DNA from 3 places in the Paeniglutamicibacter sp. GQ140 genome. Region 2 is predicted to be linked to each of the others. Evidence: riboswitches for the same ligand, from Rfam matches in the RefSeq annotation. Region 2 holds a riboswitch; each other region holds the start of a gene.
The links. Region 2 has a riboswitch for S-adenosylmethionine ahead of AC6CHY_RS00865 (OsmC family protein). Riboswitches for the same ligand answer to the same signal wherever they lie in the genome.
Positions count from the first base shown of each region.

Region 1: another riboswitch for S-adenosylmethionine. It lies ahead of AC6CHY_RS10215 (O-acetylhomoserine aminocarboxypropyltransferase/cysteine synthase family protein); the one in region 2 lies ahead of AC6CHY_RS00865 (OsmC family protein).
Region 3: another riboswitch for S-adenosylmethionine. It lies ahead of AC6CHY_RS09650 (hypothetical protein); the one in region 2 lies ahead of AC6CHY_RS00865 (OsmC family protein).

Region 1 covers NZ_JCAXDW010000006.1:29,672-37,139, reverse strand. Annotated here, with positions in the region: gene AC6CHY_RS10225 (ferredoxin reductase) at 1-322, shown strand, start outside; gene AC6CHY_RS10220 (histidine phosphatase family protein) at 341-904, opposite strand; SAM riboswitch class I at 1,015-1,109, shown strand; gene AC6CHY_RS10215 (O-acetylhomoserine aminocarboxypropyltransferase/cysteine synthase family protein) at 1,224-2,597, shown strand; gene AC6CHY_RS10210 (CoA-binding protein) at 2,597-3,097, shown strand; gene AC6CHY_RS10205 (hypothetical protein) at 3,243-3,605, opposite strand; gene AC6CHY_RS10200 (carbon-nitrogen hydrolase family protein) at 3,830-4,609, opposite strand; gene AC6CHY_RS10195 (adenylosuccinate synthase) at 4,846-6,135, opposite strand; gene AC6CHY_RS10190 (hypothetical protein) at 6,304-6,633, opposite strand; gene AC6CHY_RS10185 (TetR family transcriptional regulator) at 6,816-7,385, shown strand; gene AC6CHY_RS10180 (thymidine kinase) at 7,382-7,468, opposite strand, start outside.
Region 2 covers NZ_JCAXDW010000001.1:182,636-191,160, forward strand. Annotated here, with positions in the region: gene AC6CHY_RS00830 (quaternary amine ABC transporter ATP-binding protein) at 1-501, shown strand, start outside; gene AC6CHY_RS00835 (ABC transporter permease) at 501-1,349, shown strand; gene AC6CHY_RS00840 (glycine betaine ABC transporter substrate-binding protein) at 1,404-2,303, shown strand; gene AC6CHY_RS00845 (hypothetical protein) at 2,641-3,033, opposite strand; gene AC6CHY_RS00850 (FAD-dependent oxidoreductase) at 3,099-4,469, opposite strand; gene AC6CHY_RS00855 (VOC family protein) at 4,861-5,292, opposite strand; gene AC6CHY_RS00860 (MarR family winged helix-turn-helix transcriptional regulator) at 5,569-6,072, shown strand; SAM riboswitch class IV at 6,430-6,548, shown strand; gene AC6CHY_RS00865 (OsmC family protein) at 6,589-7,134, shown strand; gene aztD (zinc metallochaperone AztD) at 7,226-8,525, opposite strand, start outside.
Region 3 covers NZ_JCAXDW010000005.1:264,811-272,278, reverse strand. Annotated here, with positions in the region: gene AC6CHY_RS09670 (LOG family protein) at 1-785, shown strand, start outside; gene AC6CHY_RS09665 (ROK family protein) at 782-1,744, shown strand; gene AC6CHY_RS09660 (HNH endonuclease) at 1,847-3,250, opposite strand; gene AC6CHY_RS09655 (VIT1/CCC1 transporter family protein) at 3,449-4,552, opposite strand; gene AC6CHY_RS09650 (hypothetical protein) at 4,794-5,066, opposite strand; SAM riboswitch class IV at 5,086-5,195, opposite strand; gene AC6CHY_RS09645 (DinB family protein) at 5,208-5,786, opposite strand; gene AC6CHY_RS09640 (sodium:solute symporter family protein) at 5,917-7,443, opposite strand.

The sequences.
Region 1 (7,468 bases), on a different contig from region 2:
CGAGGAAACAGCGGACCCCTCCGCCCCCGACGCCTCTTCGTTCGACACCGTCGGCACCGGAAGCCTCACCCTGTCCTTTGTTCGCACGGGCATCAATGTCCTGATCAATCCCGAGGAAAAGATCCTCGGCGCGGCCAAACGGGCGGGTGTCAGGATCGGCGCGAACTGCCAGGAAGGCATGTGCGGCTCCTGCAAGATCGTCAAGCTCTCCGGGGACGTCGAGATGAACCACCAGGGCGGGATCCGGGCACGGGAAATCGAGGCCGGAAAGTTCCTGCCGTGCTGCTCGACCGCGCGGACGGACCTGGTGATCGACGCCTAGCCGGGGGGCCGGGCAGGCTCAGCGCGCGATCGCCGGCGCCAGTTCCCGCACGAGTTCCGCCAGCCGCGTCGGATCGATGTGGACCACTTCCCCGTTTTCCACCTTGGTGCCCAACGGTTCGCCGGGGAGCGCGTCGCGCACGATCCGCATCGTGGCGCCGTGGCTGACAACCAGGATGCGGCGCCCGGGATTCGCCTCGAGAAGCCGCTGCAGGGCCGGCACCGCACGGTGCAGCACGTCCTGCCTGTCCTCGGTCCGCTCCGCCAGCAGCCTGGCCTCCGCGTCGGGAATCTCGGCCATGATCCGGCCCTCGAGCGGGCCAAAGCCGCGCTCGATCACCTCGGGCACCGGGTCGCCGGTTTCGGCCTGAAGCTCCTCGGCGATCAACTGCGCGGTCCGGGCGGCACGGGAAAGCGGCGAGCCGAGCACCAGGTCCCAGCCCTGGCCCCGAAGTTTCCGTCCAACCCCGCGCGCCTGTTCGCGGCCCGTCCCGTTGAGTTCGATGTCGGTGCGCCCCTGCAGGCGCCCGGCGAGGTTCCAGTCGGTTTGCCCGTGTCGTACCAGTGCCAGCGCGGTGTCCATGGCTCGAGCATAGGCGCTGCGCGGCGGCGGCCGGGAATCGCGCGGGCTGTGCCTCGCGCAACGTAAGGACTCAAACTTGGGTCACAATCGGACATATTGAGAGACTGTTACAACCATCCCGAGCGGCCGAGAGATCTGGTTTGATGACGCCGCAGCAACCTGCCACAGCCGGTGGTTACGGTGCTACCGCCAGAAACGATGGAGCTGCTTTCCGCCCGAACCCGGACGGGTAAGCGACATTGATCCCGGGATTCCTGCCGCGATGGCCCCACGCATGCGCGGGGCCGAAGAACCAGTCGACAAGGAGTCGCAAGCCACCATGGCCGAACACCAATTTGGATTCCGCACGCGTGCGCTGCACGCCGGCGGCACCCCCGACGCCGAGCACGGCTCGCGCGCCGTTCCGATCTACCAGACCACCTCGTTTGTCTTCAAAGATTCCGACGACGCAGCCAACCTCTTTGCGCTGCAGAAGTACGGCAACATCTACTCGCGCATCGGCAACCCCACGGTGGCCGCATTCGAGGAGCGCATTGCGTCCCTCGAGGGCGGCATCGGCGCGGTGGCCACCGGCTCGGGCATGGCCGCCGAGTTCATCACCTTCGCCGCGCTGGCCGGGGCCGGGGACCACATCGTGGCCTCCTCCAAGCTCTACGGCGGCACCATCACGCAGCTGGACGTGACCCTGCGCCGCTTCGGGGTCTCGACGACATTCATCGACTCCACGGATCCGGCCGAGTTCGCCGCCGCCATCCAGGAGAACACCAAGGCCGTGTACACCGAGGTCGTGGCCAACCCCTCGGGCGACATCGCCGACCTCAAGGGCCTGGCCGAGGTCGCCCACGCCGCGGGCCTCCCGCTGGTGGTCGACTCGACGCTGACTCCCCCGTACCTCCTGCGCCCCATCGAACACGGCGCCGACATCGTGATCCACTCCGCCACCAAGTTCCTCGGCGGACACGGCACCACCCTGGGCGGGGTCGTCGTGGAGGCCGGCACGTTCAACTGGGGCAACGGCAAGTTCCCCGCGATGACCGAGCCGGTGGCCTCCTACGGCAACGTCTCCTGGTGGGACAACTTCGGCGAGTACGGCTTCCTGACCAAGCTGCGTTCCGAGCAGCTGCGCGACATCGGCCCGGCGCTCCCGGCCCAGTCGGCCTTCCAGCTGCTGCAGGGAGTCGAGACCCTGCCCCAGCGCATGGACTCGCACCTTTCCAATGCCAAGGCCGTGGCCGAATGGCTCGAGGCCGATGAGCGCATCAGCTACGTGAACTATGCCGGGCTGCCCTCGCACCCGCACCATGAGCGCGCCAAGGAGCTGCTGCCCCTGGGCGTCGGCTCGGTGTTCAGCTTTGGCGTCAAGGGCGGCCGCGCCGCCGGCACCGCCTTCATCGAGGCGCTGCAGCTGGCCAGCCACCTGGCCAACATCGGCGACGTGCGCACCCTGGTGCTGCACCCCGCTTCCACCACCCACCAGCAGCTCTCCGCCGAGCAGCTGGTTGCCGCCGGCGTGCCGGAGGACCTGATCCGCTTCTCGGTGGGCCTGGAGGACCTCGAGGACATCCTCTGGGACCTGGACCAGGCGCTGACCGCCTCGCAGCAGGTGGCAGATGCCCCCGCCGGGGAAAGCTACGACGGGGCGGCCTGCTCCATCGACGCCGCCCGCGCGGCCGCCGTGACGGGAGCCAAGTAATGAGCAACGCAGTCCAGATCCGCACCTGGGAAGGCCCGAACGCGGCCGAACGCCTCGAGATCCTGCGCAACACCAAGTCGATCGCGATCGTGGGCGCCTCCAACAAGCCCTCGCGCGCCAGCTACTTCGTGGCGACCTACCTGCTGTCCTCCTCCAAGTACAAGGTCTACTTCGTGAACCCGGTGCTCGATGAGATCCTGGGCCAGCCGGTCTACAAGTCGCTGGCGGACCTGCCGGAGACCCCGGACCTGGTGGAGGTCTTCCGCAAGCACGACGACCTGCCCGGTGTCCTGGACGAGTCGATCGCCGTCGGCGCCAAGACCCTGTGGCTGCAGCTGGGTTCCTGGCACGAGGAGGTCGCGGCCAAGGCCGAGGCCAACGGCCTGAACGTGGTGATGGACCGCTGCGTGAAGATCGAGCACGCCCGCTTCCACGGCGGGCTGCGCCTGGCCGGCTTCAACACCGGCGTCATTTCCTCCAAGCGCCAGCTGCTCGCCTAGCAGGACCGGCGGCGCAAGAACAAGGGTCCGTTCCCGAAACCAAGTGGTTTCGGGAACGGACCCTTCGTCGTCGGCGGGAACCCGCGGGATCTCCCGCCCGGTCTCCGGTGCCGGCCCGACGCTCAGCGGCGGGCCATGGCTGTCTTTACCACTCGGTGTCGTCGTCGTCGGCCTCGGAGATCCCAAGGTCCGGCTGCTGGTTCGAATCGAACTCGGCCCAGGCCTCGGCAAACCCGAGGATGTCCTCGAGCGCCTCCTCCTCGTCGTCGTCCAGCAACTCCAGGGCCTCGGGGGTGTCGAGGATGATTCCGATCGCCGAGGCAGGGTGTTCCTCGAAGTAGTCGATCGGCGAGTAGTCGGAGTTGAAGGTCATGTCCTTGCTCTGCCCATACAGTTCAATGAAGGCCCGCACCGCCTTCGGCACACGGGCCAGGTCCAGGCCGGACAATGAGTCGTTGTAGGCCTGCGCCGTTGCCTCGGCCCATTCCTCGATGATGGCTTCATTCATTTGTGTATCGGTATTGCCCACTGCCCTGTCCTGCCTAATTGGAGTTACATCGAGCACCAATAGTAGTGGGCGGAGCCCGAAGCGTACATGCCGGAAAATGTGAAATTCGTTGGTCTAATACAGGCGCCTCGCTTGCGCCGATCCGCCGGCCCCGGGGGAAGGCAAAAGGGAACCCGTGCGGGCACCTGGACGGCGGCGGCACGGGTTCCCCGGGCAGTGCCTTGTTACAGCCGGCGGTTGGCCAGCACGGGCAGGAACTCGCGCACCTCGTCGATGCGCCGGCGGGTGACGTCGGTCGTCACCAGGCCCTCGGCGTCGTCGCCCAGGTACTCGATGGGCACGCCCATGGGGTCCAGGATCGCTGAGTGCCCGATGGTGTGGCTCGAGCTGGTTCCGGCGGCCGCGACCCAGACCGTGTTCTCGATCGCGCGGGCTCGCAGCAGCGTTTCCCAGTGCTCGATCTTGTGCTCGCCCTTGAACCAGGCGGCGGCCACCAGCAACAGCTCGGCACCCTCGTTGACCAGCCTCCGGGCAATTTCCGGGAAGCGCAGGTCGTAGCAGGTGAACACCCCGACCTTCATGCCGGCGATCTCGAACACGGGGACCTCGGCGACGTCCCCGGCCTTGATCGACTTGGATTCCTGGTAGGAGAAGGCGTCGTAGAGGTGGATCTTGCGGTAGGTGCCCAGGATCTTCCCGTCGTCCCCCAGCACCGCCAGCGTGTTGTAGGGCCGTTCGTCGCCGCTCTGCTCATAGCCGCCGGCCACGATGGCAACCTTGTGCTCCGCTGCCATGAAGGAGAGCTGCTGGACGAACTTCGTCCAGTTCCCTTCGATGGCGGCGTTCAGCGGACCAGTCACCTGGGAAACGGCGAGCATGGCCTCTTCGGGAAACAGCACCAGGTCGGCGTCTTCGGCCTTCGCCTTGGCAACCAGTCGTTCCATGGTTTCCAAGTTGTCGGCGACCGACCCGGTGGGGGCAAATTGACCAACGCTGACCTTCATGGCGATTCCCTTCGTCGCGGAGTGCTTTCACCCAGCCTAGCGACAATCACCCATCCGGTGGATCGGCTGCACCTATTTTGGCCCCGGCCCGAACAATGTGACGGGAAGGCACACGCAAGGGAGGCTGCGCGTCCTTCCGCCGCGGGTACGGCAGGATGCCGGGGATACGGCGAGGGCGCGGCACCGGCCGGTTCAAATGAACCCGGCCCGCACCGCGCCCTCGCGCGTGCCCGGACTTAGTCGTTGATCAAGTCGTGGCGGACGATCGTCTGCTCGCGGTCCGGTCCCACGCCGATGGCGGAGAAGCGGGTGCCGCTCATGGCCTCAAGCGCCAACACGTAGTCGCGGGCGTTCTTCGGCAGGTCATCGAGCGTGCGGGCTCCGGTGATGTCCTCAGTCCAGCCCTCGAAATACTCGAAGATCGGCTTGGCGTGGTGGAAATCGGTCTGCGTCATCGGCATTTCGTCGTGGCGCACCCCGTCCACGTCGTAGGCCACGCACACCGGGATCTTCTCGATGTTCGTCAGCACGTCGAGCTTGGTGACGAAGTAGTCGGTGAAGCCGTTCACGCGCGAGGCGTGGCGGGCCAGGACCGCGTCGTACCAGCCGCAGCGACGCGGGCGGCCGGTGTTCACGCCGAACTCGCCGCCGGTCTTCTGCAGGTATTCACCCATCTCATCGAACAGTTCGGTGGGGAACGGACCTGCGCCCACGCGGGTGGTGTAGGCCTTGATGATGCCGATCGAGCGGCTGATGCGGGTCGGGCCAATGCCCGAGCCGACCGACGCACCGCCGGCGGTCGGGTTAGAGGACGTCACGAACGGGTAGGTGCCGTGGTCCACGTCCAGGAACGTGGCCTGGCCGCCCTCCATGAGCACGACCTTCCCGGCGTCCAGCGCGTTGTTCAGCTCGAGGGTCGCATCGATCACCAGCGGACGCAGGCGCTCGGCGTAGGAGAGGAAATACTCGACGATTTCCTCGATCTCGACGCTGCGGCGGTTGTAGACCTTGACCAGCAGCTCGTTCTTCTGGCGCAGGGCGCCCTCGACCTTTTGGCGCAGGATGGATTCGTCGAAGACGTCCTGCACGCGAATGCCCAGGCGACCGATCTTGTCCATGTAGGCAGGGCCAATGCCGCGCCCGGTGGTGCCGATGGCACGCTTGCCCAGGAAGCGTTCGGTGACCTTGTCCATGGTCTGGTGGTACGGGGCCACCAGGTGCGCGTTGGCCGACACGCGCAGTTTGGAGGTGTCGGCACCTCGTGCCTGCAGGCCCTCGATTTCTTCGAAGAGCGCCTCGAGGTTGACCACGCAGCCGTTGCCGATGATCGGGATGGCATTTGGCGAAAGAATGCCGGCGGGAAGGAGCTTGAGCTCATACTTTTCACCGCCAACGACGACTGTATGACCTGCGTTGTTGCCGCCGTTTGGCTTTACAACGTAGTCAACCTGGCCACCCAATAGGTCAGTGGCCTTGCCTTTGCCTTCGTCGCCCCACTGGGCGCCGACGATCACGATTGCTGGCATGGGATCCTCCCCCTTGCTCGATTCAGCGCGGCCGGCAAAAATGCCGGGTCCCGGCGGTGCCGGGCGCAGAAATGCCCCTCGCTCTTCGAATGGCCCAAGCAGGATCAGGAAGAACAGTAAGGGGCTCTTACGTCACGAGTTTACCCGATGCAGCATCAATGGGTTGATTTATGCTTCCCGCGGCTGGTCTTCTGCGTCGATCGCGGCCGACAAGGCGGCCCGGGCCAGCGTTTCCCAATGCTCGATAGAGCTTTCCGGAACCGACACCCAATCGCGGAAGGGCCGCCCCTGGCCCGAGGGGTCGAAAAGTTTGGCCCCGGGATGCTTCAGGGCCTCGAGCATGACCTCGCTCTCGCGGCCCACCTTGAATGCCATGGTGTCCTCGAGCAGGCAGGCGATGGCCTTGGCCTCGTACTTCAAGGCATCCTTGCCAAACATCTTTCCGGCAGCAACTCCCTCGCCAAGCAGGGCACGGGTGAGCCGCTGAAACTCTTTCATGGCCTCGGGTGTAGGAAATTGCATACTCATGTCCCCATCAAACCCCGCCACTGCCCCTTGCGTCGAGTGATCGGCGAAAAGACTTTTCGCGGGAACCTGTCGCAGCATCCGGCGCAGAATTGATGACGCGGAGTATTTGCGCATATTCATACTTGCGAGAAGCGCCGCCTAGACTGGGATCCATGGCCCTGACGCGTGAACAACTCATTGATGCCGCCGTGGGCGTGCTCTCGGAGTTTGGCCTGGCCGACCTCTCCATGCGCCGCCTGGCCCGGGAACTCGACGTGCAGGTCGGGGCGTTGTACTGGCACGTGAAGTCCAAGCAGGAACTCCTCGTGGATGTTGCCGCCCGGCTCCTCGACGCCGTGCCCCGGCCCGATTCCCCCACCCCGGCGTTGGCGCCCATGGCCATTGCCGCGCTGCTGCGCCAGCTGCGCACCGCCTTGATCGCGGTTCCGGACTCGGCCGAGGTCATGCAGCTCGCCCAGTCCATGCGCCCAGAGTCCCTGGACCCGCTGGGCTGGCTTTTGGAATTCCTGCGGATCGCGGGCGTCCCCGAGAGCGACGCGGCCTATGCCCGGCACGTTCTGGTCAACCACCTGCTCGGGTCGATCGGCGCCCATCAGGAGGCGCAGGCACTGGCCGCCGGCGCCGAACCCACCGAGGCGTCAACGGCCTGGGGTGACGAGGCCTTCGACTACGGCGTGCGGGTGATCCTGCAAGGGATGGCCCTGGAGCACAGTAGCGCCTAGTTGCCCAGGCGACCGTTGGAGGCGTCCAGATAGCAGGCGCCACAGAGGGATTCGTACCAGACCTCGTCACCGTCGATGGCCAC
Region 2 (8,525 bases):
GTGGACCGCACCCGCGTGCTGACCGCAGGCAGCGTCATGGAGAACCCTCGTGCGGTGGTCAGCATCAGCGGAGGCGCGCGAGCCGCCCTGCTGACGATGCGCCAGCAGCAAACCTCCGGGGCCTTCGTCATCGACAGGCACCGCAACTTCCGCGGCATCGTCACCGACCGCGAGGTCATGGCCCTGGTCGACGGCGCAGGGTCCGACCTGACCGAGATCCTGACACGGGCGGACGACGCGGTTTCCACCGAAACCGCGCTCAACGACTTGTTCGGCCGTTCCGTGGAAAGCAACACGCCCTTGCCGGTCGTCGATGAGAAGGGCAGGCTGGTCGGCGCGGTCGCGCGTGCGACGCTGCTGGCCGCGCTGGGCAATGTTCCCTCTTCGACCGACGCGATCCAGATCGTCGTCCCGGGCCAAACCGCCGGAAGCGACGATGGCAGCCAACGACCAGAAATTTTCACCCAGGAGCCATCCGGTGAAGCGGGAGGCACTCTCTAATGGCCAACGACTTATTCAGGATTCCCGTCGGCAAATGGGCCGAAAGCGCCCTTGACTGGGTCATTGACAACCTTGGAGTTTTCTTCGACGGCGTCAAGGCCTTTTTCGCACAGTTTTACCAAGGACTCGACTGGGTCCTGACGGCACCGCCGTTCTGGGCAGTCATCGTCGTGCTCGCGGCTTTGGCGTTCTGGCTCAAGGGCTGGAAGCTGGCACTGGGCAGCATCGTCGGGTTCCTGCTGATCTACGGCATGAACCAATGGGAAAACGCCATGCACTCCCTGGCCTTGGTGCTCGTGGCCTCCGTGGTCGCGGTGATCATCAGCGTCCCGCTGGGCATCGCTGCGGCAAAGTCCGGCGCTGTCTCGGGCGTCGTGAAACCCGTCATGGACTTCCTGCAGACCATGCCCGCATTCGTGTACCTGATCCCGGTGCTGCTTTTGCTGGGCATTGGACCGGTCCCGGGCATCGTGGCGACCATCATCTTTGCCCTGGCACCGGGTGCCCGCTTCACCGAACTGGGCATCCGCTCCGTGGACAGCGAAGTCGTCGAGGCAGGCCAGGCCTTCGGTGCCTCACCGATGCGCATCCTGCGCCAGATCCAGATCCCCCTGGCCATGCCCACCATCATGGCCGGCATCAACCAGATCATCATGCTCTCGCTATCCATGGTTGTCATTGCCGGAATGGTCGGCGCCGGAGGGCTCGGCGGCGCCGTCTACGCGGCGTTGACCGGCCTCAACACCCCATTGGGTGTGGAATCGGGTCTCTCCGTCGTCATCCTCGCGATCTTCCTTGATCGCGTCACCGCTTCGCTGAGCAGGTCCAAGCAACACGTTGCAGCGTAATCACCCCCCATTAGCGGCCCCGCAACACCGGGGCCGTCGAGAAAGGCACGAATCATGAGGAAGAAACTCGCATCTTTGATAGCAGTGGCCGCGGCCTCGACCCTGGCGCTGACCGCGTGCGGTTCCGGCAGCGGCGCGGCCGCCGGCCCGGAAAACGGTGACAAGAAGGACGTCACCATCGGTGTCTTCGCCGGATGGGACGAAGGCCTTGCCGTGTCCCACCTGTGGGAGCGCATCCTGGCCAAGAAGGGCTACGACGTCACGCTGACCAGCGCCGACGTGGCCCCGGTCTTCTCCGGCATTTCCACCGGCGACTTCGACATGGCCATGGACGTCTGGCTTCCGGAAACCCACGCGACCCAGGCCGAAAAGTATGGTGACAAGATCCAGGAGCTGGGCACCTGGTACGAGGACGCCAAGCTCACCGTGGCCGTGAACAAGGACGCGGACATCGAGTCCCTGGATGAGCTCGCCGGCAAGGCCGACATGTTCGGCAATCGAATCGTGGGCATCGACCCGGGAGCCGGGCTGACCAAGGCCACGAAGGAGCGAGTGATCCCGCAGTACGGTCTGGAGAAGATGGACTACGTGACCTCCTCCACCCCCGCCATGCTGACCGAGTTGAAGAAGGCCACGGATGCCGGCGACGACGTCCTGGTGACACTGTGGCGTCCGCACTGGGCCTATGATGCGTTCCCGATCAAGGATCTCAAGGATCCCAAGGGCACGCTGGGCACCGCCGAGCACATCAGCACCTACGGCAGCCTGACCTTCAAGGAAGACTTCCCGACCCTCACCGGTTGGATGAAGGACTTCAAGATCGATGACGAGAAGCTCTTCTCCCTTGAAAACGCGATGTTCAACGGTGCCGACACCCAGGACTACGCCCCGATCGTGGACCAGTGGATCTCCGAAAACCAGGAATGGGTCGATTCCTTGACCGCCGCGAAGTAGTCGCACACCATCATCAAGCGGCCCGGTTCTTCCGGGGTCACCGGCATCTCCTGCGGTGTCCCCGAAGAAACGGGCCGCTTTTGTGGTCTTGGGCCGGCGCGGACCACGCGCGTGCCGTAAAGATGCACCGGCGCACGGCGGGCCTCGACGGGAAGCTCCTGCGGGTCAGCCGAGACGTCGACATCCCGGAATCCAAAACCCCTTTGTCGGTTCGCCGGCGTATTCCTGCGCGCAACGGAACCTCCATGCGCCGGTGGTGGGAATCGACCTGTGGATGGCGGCCAATGAGGAATCCGGTTCCCGGATCATCGCGCTTTGGCGTGAATTCCCGGGCTGGCTAGTCCCAGTGGGCAATAATGCCCAGGACCTTGCTGAGTGCAAAGACGGCCGCCAGGGCCGCCGCCGTCCAATACAGGAAGCGCACGTTTGAGCGCGGCTTTTCCAGTTGCCAGGATCCGGACTTGTCTTCCCGGTAGTACACCAGCGCCTTGCCCTCGGGAGCGCGGGGGTGTTCGAGCACCAGAAGCTCGCTGCGGATGGTGCCGTCCGCGGTGTGGAAAACCAGGCATTCCTGCCCCTCGAGCACGGCGATCTCATAATCGGCGGTCTTCCATTCCGCATCCCGGCGACGTTCGGCCACGGCAAAGGCATAGAATCCGGCCGCGGCAATGAGCGCCACCCACCCTATGAGGTCGAGTGCGGGGCCCAGGCTGGTCAGCAGGTCTTGCACGCTTTTATCTTATGGTCTGCGGCTTTCAGTCACCGCATCCGGGTCCCCGCGTGACCGAGGAGGAATCAGCGGGCGAACGAACCGAGCACCTCGTTCAACGCCTCCGTCGACGAGGGGTGGGTGAAGATCGAATCGCGCAGCGTGGATGAAGTGACTCCCTGGCGCATGGCCAGCGCGACAAGGTTGATGACTTCCTGGGAATCCACGTGCATCAGGGCCGCGCCGAGGATCCGGTCGGAGTCGGCATCGACCACGATTTTGACGATGCCGCGTGCATCTCCCACGATCTTGGGTCGGGGCATCGCGGCAATCTCGGCTACCTTCTTGACGGCGACCTTGATCTCCAGGCCCTGCGCCCGAGCTTGGTCCTCGCTGAGCCCGACGCGGGCCAATGGCGGGGTGGTGAAGATCGTGTGGGGAACCGCAACGCGGTCGGCCGTGGTGCGCTTGCCGGTTCCCAGGATTGCATCGGCGACGACGCGGTTGTCGTCAAGGGACACGTAGGTGAATTGGGGCCCGCCGTTCACATCCCCCAGCGCGTATACGCCCTCGGCCGTCGTGGCCATGCGTCCATCGACCTTGATGGCCCCCGATGCGGTGAGCTCGATGCCTGCGGATTCCAGGTTCAGCCCGCCGGTGGCCGGGGTTCGCCCGAGTGCAATGAGCACCGCGTCGGCCTCGATTGATCGCACTTGGCCGTCTTGATCGTAGTGCACCAGGGCGGAGTCGGTGTCTTGGCCGATGCGCTTCACGCTGGCTCCCACCCGCACCTCCACCCCCACGTCGTTCAGCGCCTCGAGGACCTCGGCGGCAACGTCTTCGTCCTCCTTCTTCAGTGCCCGTGCCCCGCGGTCCAGCACGGTGACCTTCGAGCCGAAGTGCGCGAACATGGAGGCGAACTCGGTCCCGACGTATCCGCCGCCGACCACCACCAGGGTCTTGGGCAGCGGCGCGTGTTGCAGCGTGGTGGAGTCGTGGATGCGCCCGCCGATGCGCGCGCCGTCAAGGTCCGGGATCGTGGGCACGGCGCCGGTGTTGATGATGATCCGCTTGGCCTCAAGTTCGAGGGTTTCTTCCCCGGCCTCGACCCTGATGCGGCGCGGCGAGATGAAGCTGGCCCTGCCCGTGATGGTGATGACCGAATCCAGCCCGTCCAGCATGGAAAAGTTCTTGGCACGCATCGCGGCGGTCAGCTTGTCCCGGCGCAGCACCGCCGCATCGAAGTAGTCGGGGTCGAATCCGTTACCGGGGCGGATGTCCGCGTCATGGATCAGCGCCTTGGTGGGAACACAGCCGATGTTGATGCAGGTGCCGCCATACATATCAGGCGATGCCTCGATGATTGCCACCCGCTGCCCGGCACGGGCCATGGTTCCGGCAAGCGTCTTTCCGCCCTTGCCCCAGCCGATGACTATGAGATCGAGTTCGTGTTCCATCGGGGCATCCTCTGTTCCTGGAAATACGGTGTTGACTACGGTTGAGTCTGGTTCGCTGCGGATTGGAGGTCAAGGAAGCCCGCGCCGAACGGGCCGAAGGCCGCACATCCTTGACCGGATTGAACACCCATTTCGTGCAGCCTTCGGCAACGACTACGACATGGAAACATATGGGCAGCGCCGTCGAAGGGCCAAGGAAACCGGATCCTGACAAAGGCAGGGTGGGCGTGGTCCAGGCGAAGCGGCCGCAGCCAGGACGCACCCGTGCTCGCTGGCTGTCGCCCTCACGCCATCGACGCAAAAATGCGTGGGTTGGACCGCCCAGGGTCTAACCCACGCATTTTTCATGCTGGCTTGGTGACGTTGGCCCCCTCGCCTGCGGAACGGGCGTTTACTGCCCCGCGTTCCCGGGCCCGGCAATGTTGACCATCCAGTCAACCCCGAACTTGTCCGTGAGCATGCCGAACGAGTCTCCCCACGGGGCCTCGGCCAGCTCCTCGCCGATCGTGGCACCCTCGCTGAGCTTCTTCCAATACGCGGTCATTTCGTCCTTGTCGTCGCCGCTGAGCGTGACGGAGATGGCGGTGCCGCCCTTCCACTCCATGGAGGCAGGGGTGTCGGCCGCCATCAGGTTCAGGCCGTTGGGTGCACGCAGGTGACCGTGCATGATCTTGTTGTCATCCTCCGGATTGCCGGTCTTGGCGAAGTCGTAGTCCGCGAAGGGGCGCAAATCCAGTTCACCGCCAAATACCGACTGGTAGAACTCGAGCGCGGGACGCGCCGTATCGCGGAAGCTGATGTAGGGGTTGAGAATCGTGCCCATGGTGTTCTCCATCGTTTGGCGGTGTTCAACAATTAGCAATTGTGCCCGCCGCAACCGGATCCGTGAAGCCTTCGGACCGATAGTTTGCCGTGAATTCGCTGGGGGTCCAACCCGGCGGGAACTGCCGCATCGGGTTCGTGGGCAACAGCCGAGGTCAACACCGCGGACAGGCCCGGGCCGGCGCGGCGCCACGCAGGCAAAACGCCGGCGCGCGGAAATGGCAAACGCGCCGTCGCGAAGGATTCGAATCGGCGGATCGCCACTAAAATGATTCCCATGACTTCACCGTTCTCCGAATCCCGACCCGACCCGGGATCGGCAACTGATCACGAAACCCTTGATCCATTGATCGAGGACGTGGAAAAAGAGTTTTCAATCATGGTCGTCAAGGCGCGCCAGGCCATCCGCAAGCGCGCCGCCGCGATCCATCCTGAACTTCAGCCGCTGGGCTACAAGGTGCTCTCCATCCTGGCGCGCGAGCACGCCCAGCAGCAGATCATCCTTGCCGAGGAACTCCAGGTGGACAAGGCGACCATGAGCCGGATGATCAAATGGCTCGAGGCCAAGGACCTGGTCACCCGCGTTCCGGATCCGCGCGACGGCAGGGCCATGCTGGTCAGCATCACCGAACCCGCGCGTGCGGGCTATCTTGCCTCCAGCGCGGCGTCGCGCCAATTGCTGAGGAACCGGCTCGTTTCCTGGGACCCCGAGGAAATCAAGCGCTTCGCCGACCTGCTCTCCAAGCTCAACGCCAACGACGCCCCGGCACGCGAAAGCTGACTGGCGCGAAACCGTTCCCCGGCCCCGGCCCTCCACCTGGAAGGGTCGGGGCCGACGGCGTCGGCGAGTCTGGGCGCATCCATGTCGCCTGTTCGCCCCCGGGACGACCGCCCGTTCCGAACCCGGCCGATTGCCGGATAGCACGGGCTCCCATGGCGTTTCCCGGCAGTGAAATCGGCCCCGGCACGCGGCGTGGTTTCTTCGCCATGCTGCCTCCAACGCCTTGATCCATTCGCCGCATTGGCCCGAATCGGCAAAAGAACGGGCACTTGTTCGACGAAAGAGCGTTTCATCGTGAAGATTTGTTAAGGCTGCGCTTTGCGCGGGCGCCACGGAATCGGCAACACTCGTAGACAGAATCACGAGCTCCAATCATTCACGGCCCTGGTCGATTGGACCGCAACCCTCTTCGTCATAGCGGGGTGCGCCAGGTGAAGATTCGACGCCACCCAACCGGATCGGCGTAAGTATGGCGTTGTGCAAGGCATGCGCCAACCACGAAAGGATCGAACTTCCATGTCCGAAACCCTGATCGACAGCACCCTTGATGAGATTCGCGCAGAAAAGCTCACCGCGGCAGGCACCGCCTGGGGCGAGCGCATTGCCGCCAACACGGCCAGCGCGGCGCTGACCTTCAAGGCCAGCGGAGTGTCCACCGGTTCGGTGTCCAGCGAAATCACCGCGGGAAAGCACCGCTTCATCGTCGACGAACCGGAGGCACTGGCCGGGGACGACGTGGCGGCCAGCCCGGTGGAATTTGCCCTCGGCGCCCTCATTTCCTGCCAGGTCGTGGTCTACCGCCTGTACGCACACCAGCTGGGTCTCAAGATCGACTCACTGGAAATCAGCGCGGAGGCCGACCTGGATGTCCGCGGTCTCTTCGGCATCGAGGAAACCATCCGCCCGGGCTTCGGCGAGGTGCGCCTGACGGTCAAGATCGATGGCCCGGAGACGCGCGAGCGCTACGAGGAGCTGCAGGCAACCGTCGATGCACGCTGCCCGGTGCTGGACATCTTCAGCAACCCGACCCCTGTCAGCGTCGAGCTGGTTACCGCCGGCTAGCGCCACCATGAACCGATCGTGGGTCGGTGCCGTTCGAGGGGAACGGCACCGACCCACGATTTTTTTGTTTCCCTTGGGGCGCGGGTTCCCGCTATCCCTTGATCGAGGTGATCTCGTTGGGAACTTCCGGCAGGGTCACGCTCCGTGAGACCTTGCCGGTCTTCAGGTCCACGAAGTGCAACTCCTTGGTGGCCGGTTCGGTGACATAGGCGGTACCCCCGGAGACGTGCACAGTCGGGCGCGGCTGCTGCCAATCGATCGGTTCTTCCCATGCGCCGACCACGGCAATGGCCTTCTTTTCCTTCCCGTTCTTCACGTCGTAGACATGCAGCTTGCCGTCGGTTCCCAGCAGCAGCGCGTCCCCTCCGGCACTGCGGGCCAGGGAGCGGAACGAATAGCTGTAGTTGATGTCGATGAGCTTGAGGGTGTTGGTCGCGGTATCCGTCAACGAAAAGGTTTGCGGGCGTTCGAGCTCGGCGTCCTTGTCCTTCTTATAGTCCCCGAGCACCACGGACGAGACCTCGGATCCTGCCTGGTTTCCGATCCGTCCGTAAGCATCAGGCGCCTCGAGCTTGGCGATCTTCTTGTCCTTGATGACCAGGATGCCGTCCTCGCAGCCGACCACCATGGCCTCGTCCTTGGCGACCGCCTCGCCGTGGACGCCGGGGCACTGCCGGGATTCGGCCACGGTGGTTCGCCGGTGCTCGGCATCCGGCGCGGAGAGCAGCTTCACCGCGTTGACGGCCTCGGCATTGCCGTCGGTGACCAGCAGGGTCCCGTCCGCGAGCCGCACGGCCACCCCGTGGTGCGCTTCGGGCAGTGCCACGTCCTCGGTGCGGGGCAGGGCCCTGTTGTCCAGCTGGGTGGATTCGAAGATGTTGATTTTGCCGGTGGCGTCGTCGAAGAGGGCGGTGTGCCCGGCGTGGACCACTGCGTGCCCGGGCTTGGCGGCCGGGAACACCAGCTCGGTCAGCGAGGGATCTGAGGTGTAGTGATGGGCATGTTCACCATGCTTTTCGGACCAGACACCGGAGTCCAGGACCTGGAATCCCCCGGCGGTGGAGACGAGCACCCGGCGGCCATCGCCCGCTGGGTTGACGCGGTTGAAGCCCGCAAGCTTGTGGTTCGAGAGGACTGCGCCGTCACGCGCGTCCGCCACCAGCAGTCCCCCGTCATAGGTGAGCACGAGCCGCGGAGTGGCGGATCCGGCCTCGGCGATCTTCGCGCTCGGGCTCGCCGCCTGAGCTCCCGAGATCGGTGCGGCCTGGCCTGGCGCGCTGGCGGCGCAGCCCGCCAGCAGGGCTCCGGCGGCCATGAGCCCCAGGGCTCCGGCGCCCATGCGCAACCGGCGGGTGGCGTCGGCTTGGCCATGGCGCTTGGTGAGTGATTTT
Region 3 (7,468 bases), on a different contig from region 2:
ACGCGCTGAATGCCGCGTTGTCCTCCACGCTTCACGACCACGCCATCGGCTCCCGGCTGGACTCGCAGATCCGCGACGGCGCGCTGGCCCACGCCCCGTTGGTCGGTGTCATGGGCGGGCACGCCCAGCAACGCGGCAGCGCTGGCTACGAGCGGGCCGCGCGGCTTGGCCATGCCCTCTCCGGCGCGGGATTCATCGTGGCCACCGGGGGCGGGCCCGGGGCCATGGAGGCCGCGAACCTGGGTGCCTACCTGGGCGCGGGCAGCACCCAAAACCTGGTCGAGGCGCTGAAAATTCTGGAGACGGAGCCCGGCTTCGCCCCGTCGGTGACCAACTGGGCGCGCGCCGCCGCACGCGTGCGCGAACGCTGGCCCGCGGGCCTGCCGAACCTGGGGATCCCCACCTGGTTCTACGGGCACGAGCCGCCGAACATGTTCGCCACCCACATTGCCAAGTTCTTTGCCAACGCCACCCGCGAATCCGTGCTGCTGGAAAAGTGTTCGGGCGGAGTGGTGTTCCTGCCCGGGGCCGCCGGGACGGTGCAGGAAATTTTCCAGGATGCCTGCGAAAACTACTACGGTGCCGCAGGCAGCATCAGCCCGATGGTGCTGGTCGGCGTCGAACACTGGACCAAGACGCTGCCCGCCTACCCGCTGCTTGCCGAGTTGGCCGCGGGCCGGGCGATGGAGGAGAAGATCTTCCTGGTCGACGATGCGGCCGAGGCGGTGCGCATCCTGGTGGAGCTGAACGACGGCTCGATCTCCGGCGTGCGGGGGCTTGCATGAGTGCCGCGGAACCTGCCATCGGCATCGACATCGGCGGCACCAAGATTGCCGCCGGACTGGTTGACGGCCACGGGAGGGTATCCCGGCGCACCAGGCATGCCACCGTCGGGCACGAGCCGGACGAGGTCCTGGACACCGTGGCCGCCCTGGTCGCCGAACTCGGCGCGGGCTATCCGGAGGCCGCGGTGGGCGTGGGGGCGGCCGGCTGGCTGGACCCGGCCGGGCGCACCGTGCTTTTCTCCCCGCACCTGGCGTGGCGCAACGAGCCGCTGCATGCGAAGCTCGAGGCAGCCACCGGCAGGCCCGTGCTGCTGAGCAACGACGCGGATGCCGCCGGCTGGGCCGAGTACCGTTTTGGTGCCGCCCGCGGACAACAGCATGTGGTCTGCCTGACCCTCGGCACTGGGATCGGCGGGTCGATTGTGATCGACGGGAAACTGCAGCGCGGAAGGTTCGGGGTCGCGGCCGAATTCGGCCACCAGATCATCGTGCCCGGCGGACAGCGCTGCGCCTGCGGCAACCGCGGATGCTGGGAACAGTACGCGTCGGGCAATGCGCTGGCACGCGAGGGAAGGAGCCTCATGGCAGTGCACTCGCCGGTGGCCCATGCACTTCGCGAGGCGGCAGGGAACGACCCCCGCCTGGTGACTGGTGAACTTGTCACCACCCTTGCCGCCGCCGGGGATCCGGCCTGCCGCGAGTTGCTCATCGAAGCCGGCCAATGGCTGGGCCGGGGGATGGCCAACCTGGCCGCGGTGCTGGATCCGGGCATCTTCGTCATCGGCGGCGGGCTGGGTGCCGCGGTTCCGTTGCTGGTGGAAACGGCCGAGGCGACGTATCGCGAAAACCTCAGTGGGCGGGGCTACCGGCCCTTTGCCCAGGTGGCCCGCGCAGAGCTTGGGCCGGATGCAGGGTTGGTGGGTGCCGCGGACCTGGCCCGCGGGGCGCTCGCCGGCTGATTCGTGGCCTCGCGCGTCCATGGGCGCAGGGCCGTTCCGGGGATGCGTGGGTGCATCCCCGGTGGCGTGGGGCGTGGGTTTTCCGCGCGTTGCGGAGGGCGGCTATTTTCGCTGAAGTGGCCGGCCCATGCCGGTCGTTGGCCGCGGTGGCGGAGCCGTGGAAGTGTAGCTGTGGCCGCTGGGGGTGGTGATCCTGAAGGAATGGCGGCCCCGTCCGGGCAATGGTTCCTCGTCCCAGCCGGGTGCTTCCTTGGTTTGGTTGCACGTACGACAGCGACCAGCGGCATTGAGCTCGGTGGTCTTGCCGTTGCGGTGCACCTGCACGACGTGGTCGAGTTCCTGGATGCGGCCGTTGCAGTGCGGGGTGCGACAGCGTTGGTCGCGGAAGGTGATGAAGCGCTTGAGATTTCCGGCGAAGTTGCGGGCCGCCGAGTCCATGGCGACCAGCTTGCCGGTGTCCGGGGCGGCGTAGAAGCGCCGGCACCAGGTGTCCAGGGGGTGCTCCGGATCGCCAGCCACCAGTGACCTGGCCTTGGTGGCGCTGATGTATCCGTGGCCCGGGATCAGCGCCGGTTCGTCGCCGTCGCCGGTGAGGCTCTCTGCGTCCATCATCAGCAGCAGCTCCACCGGCCGGGAACCGGTGGCCTTGGTGTCGGTAATCGCCTCGAAGACGGTGTCTGCCGCGACCTGCGCGTTGGTGCGGTCGTCCCCGGGCTTTCGGGGACGACCGGTTTCGCGGCTGAGGACCTGCAGGATCGGAACGCCTTGGTCCAGGGGGAACTCGCCAATGATCCTCACGGTGTTTTCATTCACCCGGTAGCCGCTGGCGTATCGCTTTTCGGTGGCGTCCGCTTCCTCTTGCTCGGCAGTTTCCGGTTCGAGGACGAGAGCCCAGTAATTGACCATTTCACGCAGGGCCGCGGTCCCGGACTGGAAGCACGTGTGGGTGTCCTCCCACAACAGCTCATCGATCATTCTCCGGTTTTCGATCTTGAGGTTCCGGGTGCCGCTGACAACCACGCGTGCCTGGTCCCAGGTCATGATGCCCTGGCGCAGCCCCTGATGGGAGAGTGGCAGGTCTTCGGCGAGGATCCGGAAGTCGCTGGTGCGTTTGGACCCGCTGTGCGGGGACAGGTGCATCGCCAGGGCGACGTCCCCGCTGGATCCCCAGGCCGGGTTCTTCTCCCTGACGCCTGTGCACTGTCGATGGGCGATCAGGGAGTCCTGGTAGGCGACGCTGTGGTCGGCCTGTTTCGCCGTGGCGGCGCATTTCAAGGTTTCCAGTGCGCCGACGGCGGACACCGCCTCATGGACACCCGTCAGCACCGGGGCGTCGTTCACCGCGGCGGCCAGGGACAGGATTCCGTCTGTGCCGGTGCGGGCAAGATGCTCGGCAACCAGTGCGTCCATGTCCGCCCCGTCGGCCAGCAGTGCATCGTAGCCCAGGTCCTTTCCGGCACCAGAGGTGCCGGCGGAAGGGATGCCGCTCGATGACGTCGTTGCCATGCTTCCATTATAGAACGGGTCACCGACAATTGGAACATAGTTTCTTTAAAAATAGAAAATATGTTCTACTGCTTGCGAGGGGCGCCTGACCTTACCTGCAAACAACATCCCGCGCGGGCGCCGGAAGCCAAAAGGGTGCCGCCGAATCCCGGATCCAGGGAAATGGCGGCACCCGGCGTTGAGTCCGTCGTGGGACCGTCAGGCCACGGAGCCGCCGAAGAGCAGGCCGAGGGCGTAGGTGACCGCCGCGGCGCCCAGGCCGATGGCCAGCTGGCGCAGGCCGCGCTTGGCCGGGGACGCGCCTGAAAGCAGGCCCACGATGCCGCCGGTTGCCAGCAGGGCCAGGCCGACCAATGCGGCGGAGAGCAGGATCGCCGGCGTGCCGCCCATGCCGAAGATGAACGGCAGGATCGGGATCACCGCACCGGAGGCAAAGAAGCAGAACGATGCGGAGGCGGCACCCATGGCGGAGCCGATTTCCTCGTGCTCGACCTTGGCGGATTCCTGCTCGAGCTCGGGATGCAGGGAGAGCGAGGCGTTGCAGTCGCAGGAGTAGATGCCCATGCGCTCGGCCGCACGGTGCGCCGCATCCTCGTCGCTCATGCCGCGGGCCTTGTAGACCAGCACCAGTTCGTTGGCATCCAGGTCCAGGTCCGGGGCGGCGGAAAGGGTCACCTGGGTGGGCTTCGACGCCGAGAGCAGTTCGCGCTGCGACCGGACCGAGACGTATTCGCCGGCGGCCATCGACAGGGCGCCCGCGAGTAGGCCGGCGATGCCGGAGAAGAGCACCATGGAGGTGGCGACGCCGGTCGCTCCGATGCCCATGACCAGGGCCAGGTTGGACACCAGACCGTCGTTCGCGCCGAAGACGGCGGCACGGAAGTTGCCCGAGAGCCGGTTGCGGCCGCGGGTGGCCAGGCCGCGGACGACCTCTTCGTGGACGAGCTCGTCGGCGGCCATTTGGCGGCTGGCGTCGGTGTCCGCGGCGTAGGGGGAGTTTCCCTCGGCGCGCTGGGCCAGGGCCAGGACGAAGACCGAGCCGAAGTGGCGGGCCAGGAAACGGAGCATGGTGCGCCGGATCGAGGGCCGGGTCCGCTTCCCGGCGTGCTCGCCCAGCAGCGAGCGCCAGTGTTCCTCGTGGCGGGTTTCGGCGGCGGCAAGTCCCAGCAGGACCGCGCGTTCCTCGCCCTGGCGCTTGTTGGCAAGTTCGCGGTAGACCGCGCCCTCGGCGATTTCGTCAGCCAGGTACTGGCGCCAGCGTTTGATCTGGGCGGGAGTGGGGGTTGGCGCTGTTTGCGTCATGCTCTCATCCTCATGTGGGCGTTCACGGCCCCGCGGGACCGTGTGATGGGGAGGCCCGGCATGAATGCTTTTTGGGTGCGTTGAGCCTCGGGCCACCAATGTGTGGACCGAAGGTCTCGTTCGCCTGGGGCCGGACGGGAATGCCCGTTGCCGCAGGTGGTTTGCCGGGTTACCGCGTTGTAACCAGTATGTCGACGCACCGCTTTCCCGCCGGGTGGGCGGGTTTGGGAACTACTCCCCTTCAACCCACGAGTGTAGCGTCCGGAAGGGCAAGGGAGAATTCGCTGAGACTAAAAACCAGGGCCTGGCCAGCGGGGTTGCCTGCCCGGGGGATCCGCACCGACAGCTGGCCGGCGGCAGGGTCCCAGCGCGTGGAACCGGCGGCGTTGGCCAGCGCCGCGGCCAGCGCGGGGGCGTCGGCAACGTGGTAGCTGTGCCAGCAACCCGCGAGGCGCAGTTCAACGACCGAGCGGTGGACATCGAGCAGGGGCAACACGGGAATGGAACGTGCCATGGCGGGGTCGAAGACCTTTCGTCAGCTCTTGCCGCGCCTTGTGGCCACGGCCGCTTCTTCATCCGAACCACCCATGAACCTGGGGTTGGTGCGCGTCTTAGTCGGAGCTTGCCGACGCGTCTCGTGAAGCTGGGAACTACATTACCGCGATTCGGAGGCCCGCAGGATGTTTTCGTGCAATTGGGTCCAGCCCGCAGGATCGTAGGGCGGTATGTTCGTGTTCTCTTGGCGCATTCCGGTGGAGCCGTCAATGAGCTCGCGCAGGATGTCTGCATGCCCCGCGTGGCGTGCGGTCTCCACGTTCATGTGCAGCAGCAGGCGACCGAGGGTCGTGTCGCGCTTTTCCGGCTTCCACCAGGGAATCGTGGCCGGGGCATCCAGGGGCAAGGCGGCAATGTTGTGGTTTGCCGCGTCGATGGCCCGGCGGTAGAAGGCGAGGATCTCGGAGCACGGGACGTCGCCGGGAACCCACATGTCGGCGCTGGCCTCGGGGTCGGCCATCAGCGCGTCGTAGCGTTCGTCGTCAACCGTGAATCCGAGGCATTCGACGAAGTAGCCGTACTCGACCGAGGCCAGGTGCTGGATGAGGCCCAGGATATTGGTGCCGGAGCCGACCATGGGGCGGGTCATTTCCCTGTCGCTGAGTCCCTCGACCTTCCAGAGCATGGCTTCGCGGGTGTGGTTCAGGTACGTGGAGAGGTGGTCCTTGAGATCGTCCATGGTACCCACCCTAGGAGCGCCGGGGCATGGCTGGGAAGGGGGAACCGTGGCAAAAGGGGAGCCCGTCGCCGCGCATGGTGCGCGGGGACGGGCTCCCTCAACCGGGATTTTCCGGGGTCAGGGTCCGGTGCTAGCGTCCGGCAACCTCGGTGAGGTCCGCGCCCTCGGCGTCCGCCTGGCCGGCGACCCGCGCATTCCAGCGGGTGATGACCGCCGGGTTGGTGGGACGCGTGAGCAGGGAGACGACGACGAAGGTCAGCGCCGAGGCAATCAGCCCGAAGTAGATCGGCTCGTTGGCGTAGATGCCATCGAAGCGCTCTTCGGCCTGGATTTCCAGGACGATCATGGTGCCCAGGGTGACGATGGAGCCGGCGGCCATCGAGGCGGCGGCCCCCAGCCCGTTCCCGCGCTTCCAGACCAGACCGCCGATGATGGCCACCAGCAGGCCGCCCACCAGGATGTCATAGGCGATGGTCAGCGCCGCGACCACGTCGGAAACCATGATGGCCAGCACGATTGTGACCACTCCCAGCAGCAGCACCCAGATGCGGTTGGCGCGCACGTCGTGCTCGGGGTTCTCGTTGGTGTTGACGTGCAGCTGCTTGCCGAACCAGCTGGCCACGAACGGGGTGACGTCGGTGCGGGCTACGGTTGCAGCGGCAATCAGCGCGCCGGAGGCGGTGGACATCATGGCTGCGACAGCGGCCGCCAGCACCAGACCGCCGACGGCGACGGGCAGCAGCTGCGTGGCGACCTCCGCGTAGACCACGTCCTTGTTGGTGTCCGCGCCGATGATGTCCGGCAGGGCGACCTTGGCGGCCATGCCGATGATGGCGCCGGCGGCCCCGTAGAGCACGCAGTAGATGCCGGCGGTGGTGCCGCCCCAGCGGGCCACCTTCGGCGTCTTGGCGGTGAAGACGCGCTGCCAGATGTCCTGGCCGATGAGCAGGCCCAGGGTGTAGACCACGAAGTAGGTGATGATCGTCTGCACGCCGATGCCGGTGAAGCTGAAGAACTCGGCCCCGACGCGTTCGCGGATCCCGGACATGCCCCCGGCGGCGTTCAGCGCGAAGGGCAGCATCAGGAAGAAGATGCCCACGGTCTTGATGACGAACTGGACCTGGTCGGCCAGGGTGATCGACCACATGCCGCCGATGGTGGAGTAGATGACCACGATGACCCCGCCGATGGCGATGGCCATCCAGCGTTCCCAGCCGAAGAGGACCACGAAGATCGTCGCATAGGCGCTGGTGGAGGTGGCGCAGAGCATCAGCGTGTAGGCGAGCATGACGATGCCGGAGGTGTTCGTCGCCGACTTGCTGCCGTAGCGCAGGGTGAGCATCTGCGAGACGGTGAAGATCTTCAGGCGCTGCAGGGTCGGGGCAAAGAGCAGCGAGAGCAGGATGACGCCGGCGCCGATTGCCACGACCAGCCACATGCCGGAGATTCCGAACTTGTAGCCCAGGCCGACGCCGCCCACGGTGGATGCCCCGCCCAGGACGACCGCCGCCATCGTGCCCGTGTACAGGAACGGGCCGAGGCGCCTGCCTGCCACGAGGTAGTCGCTGCTGTTCTTGGTGCGCGATTTTCCCCACCAGCCGAAGATGAGCATGGCCGCCAAGTAGGCGGCGACGATCGTGCCATTGATGAATTCCATGGGTGAGCCTTTGCTGGGAACGAAA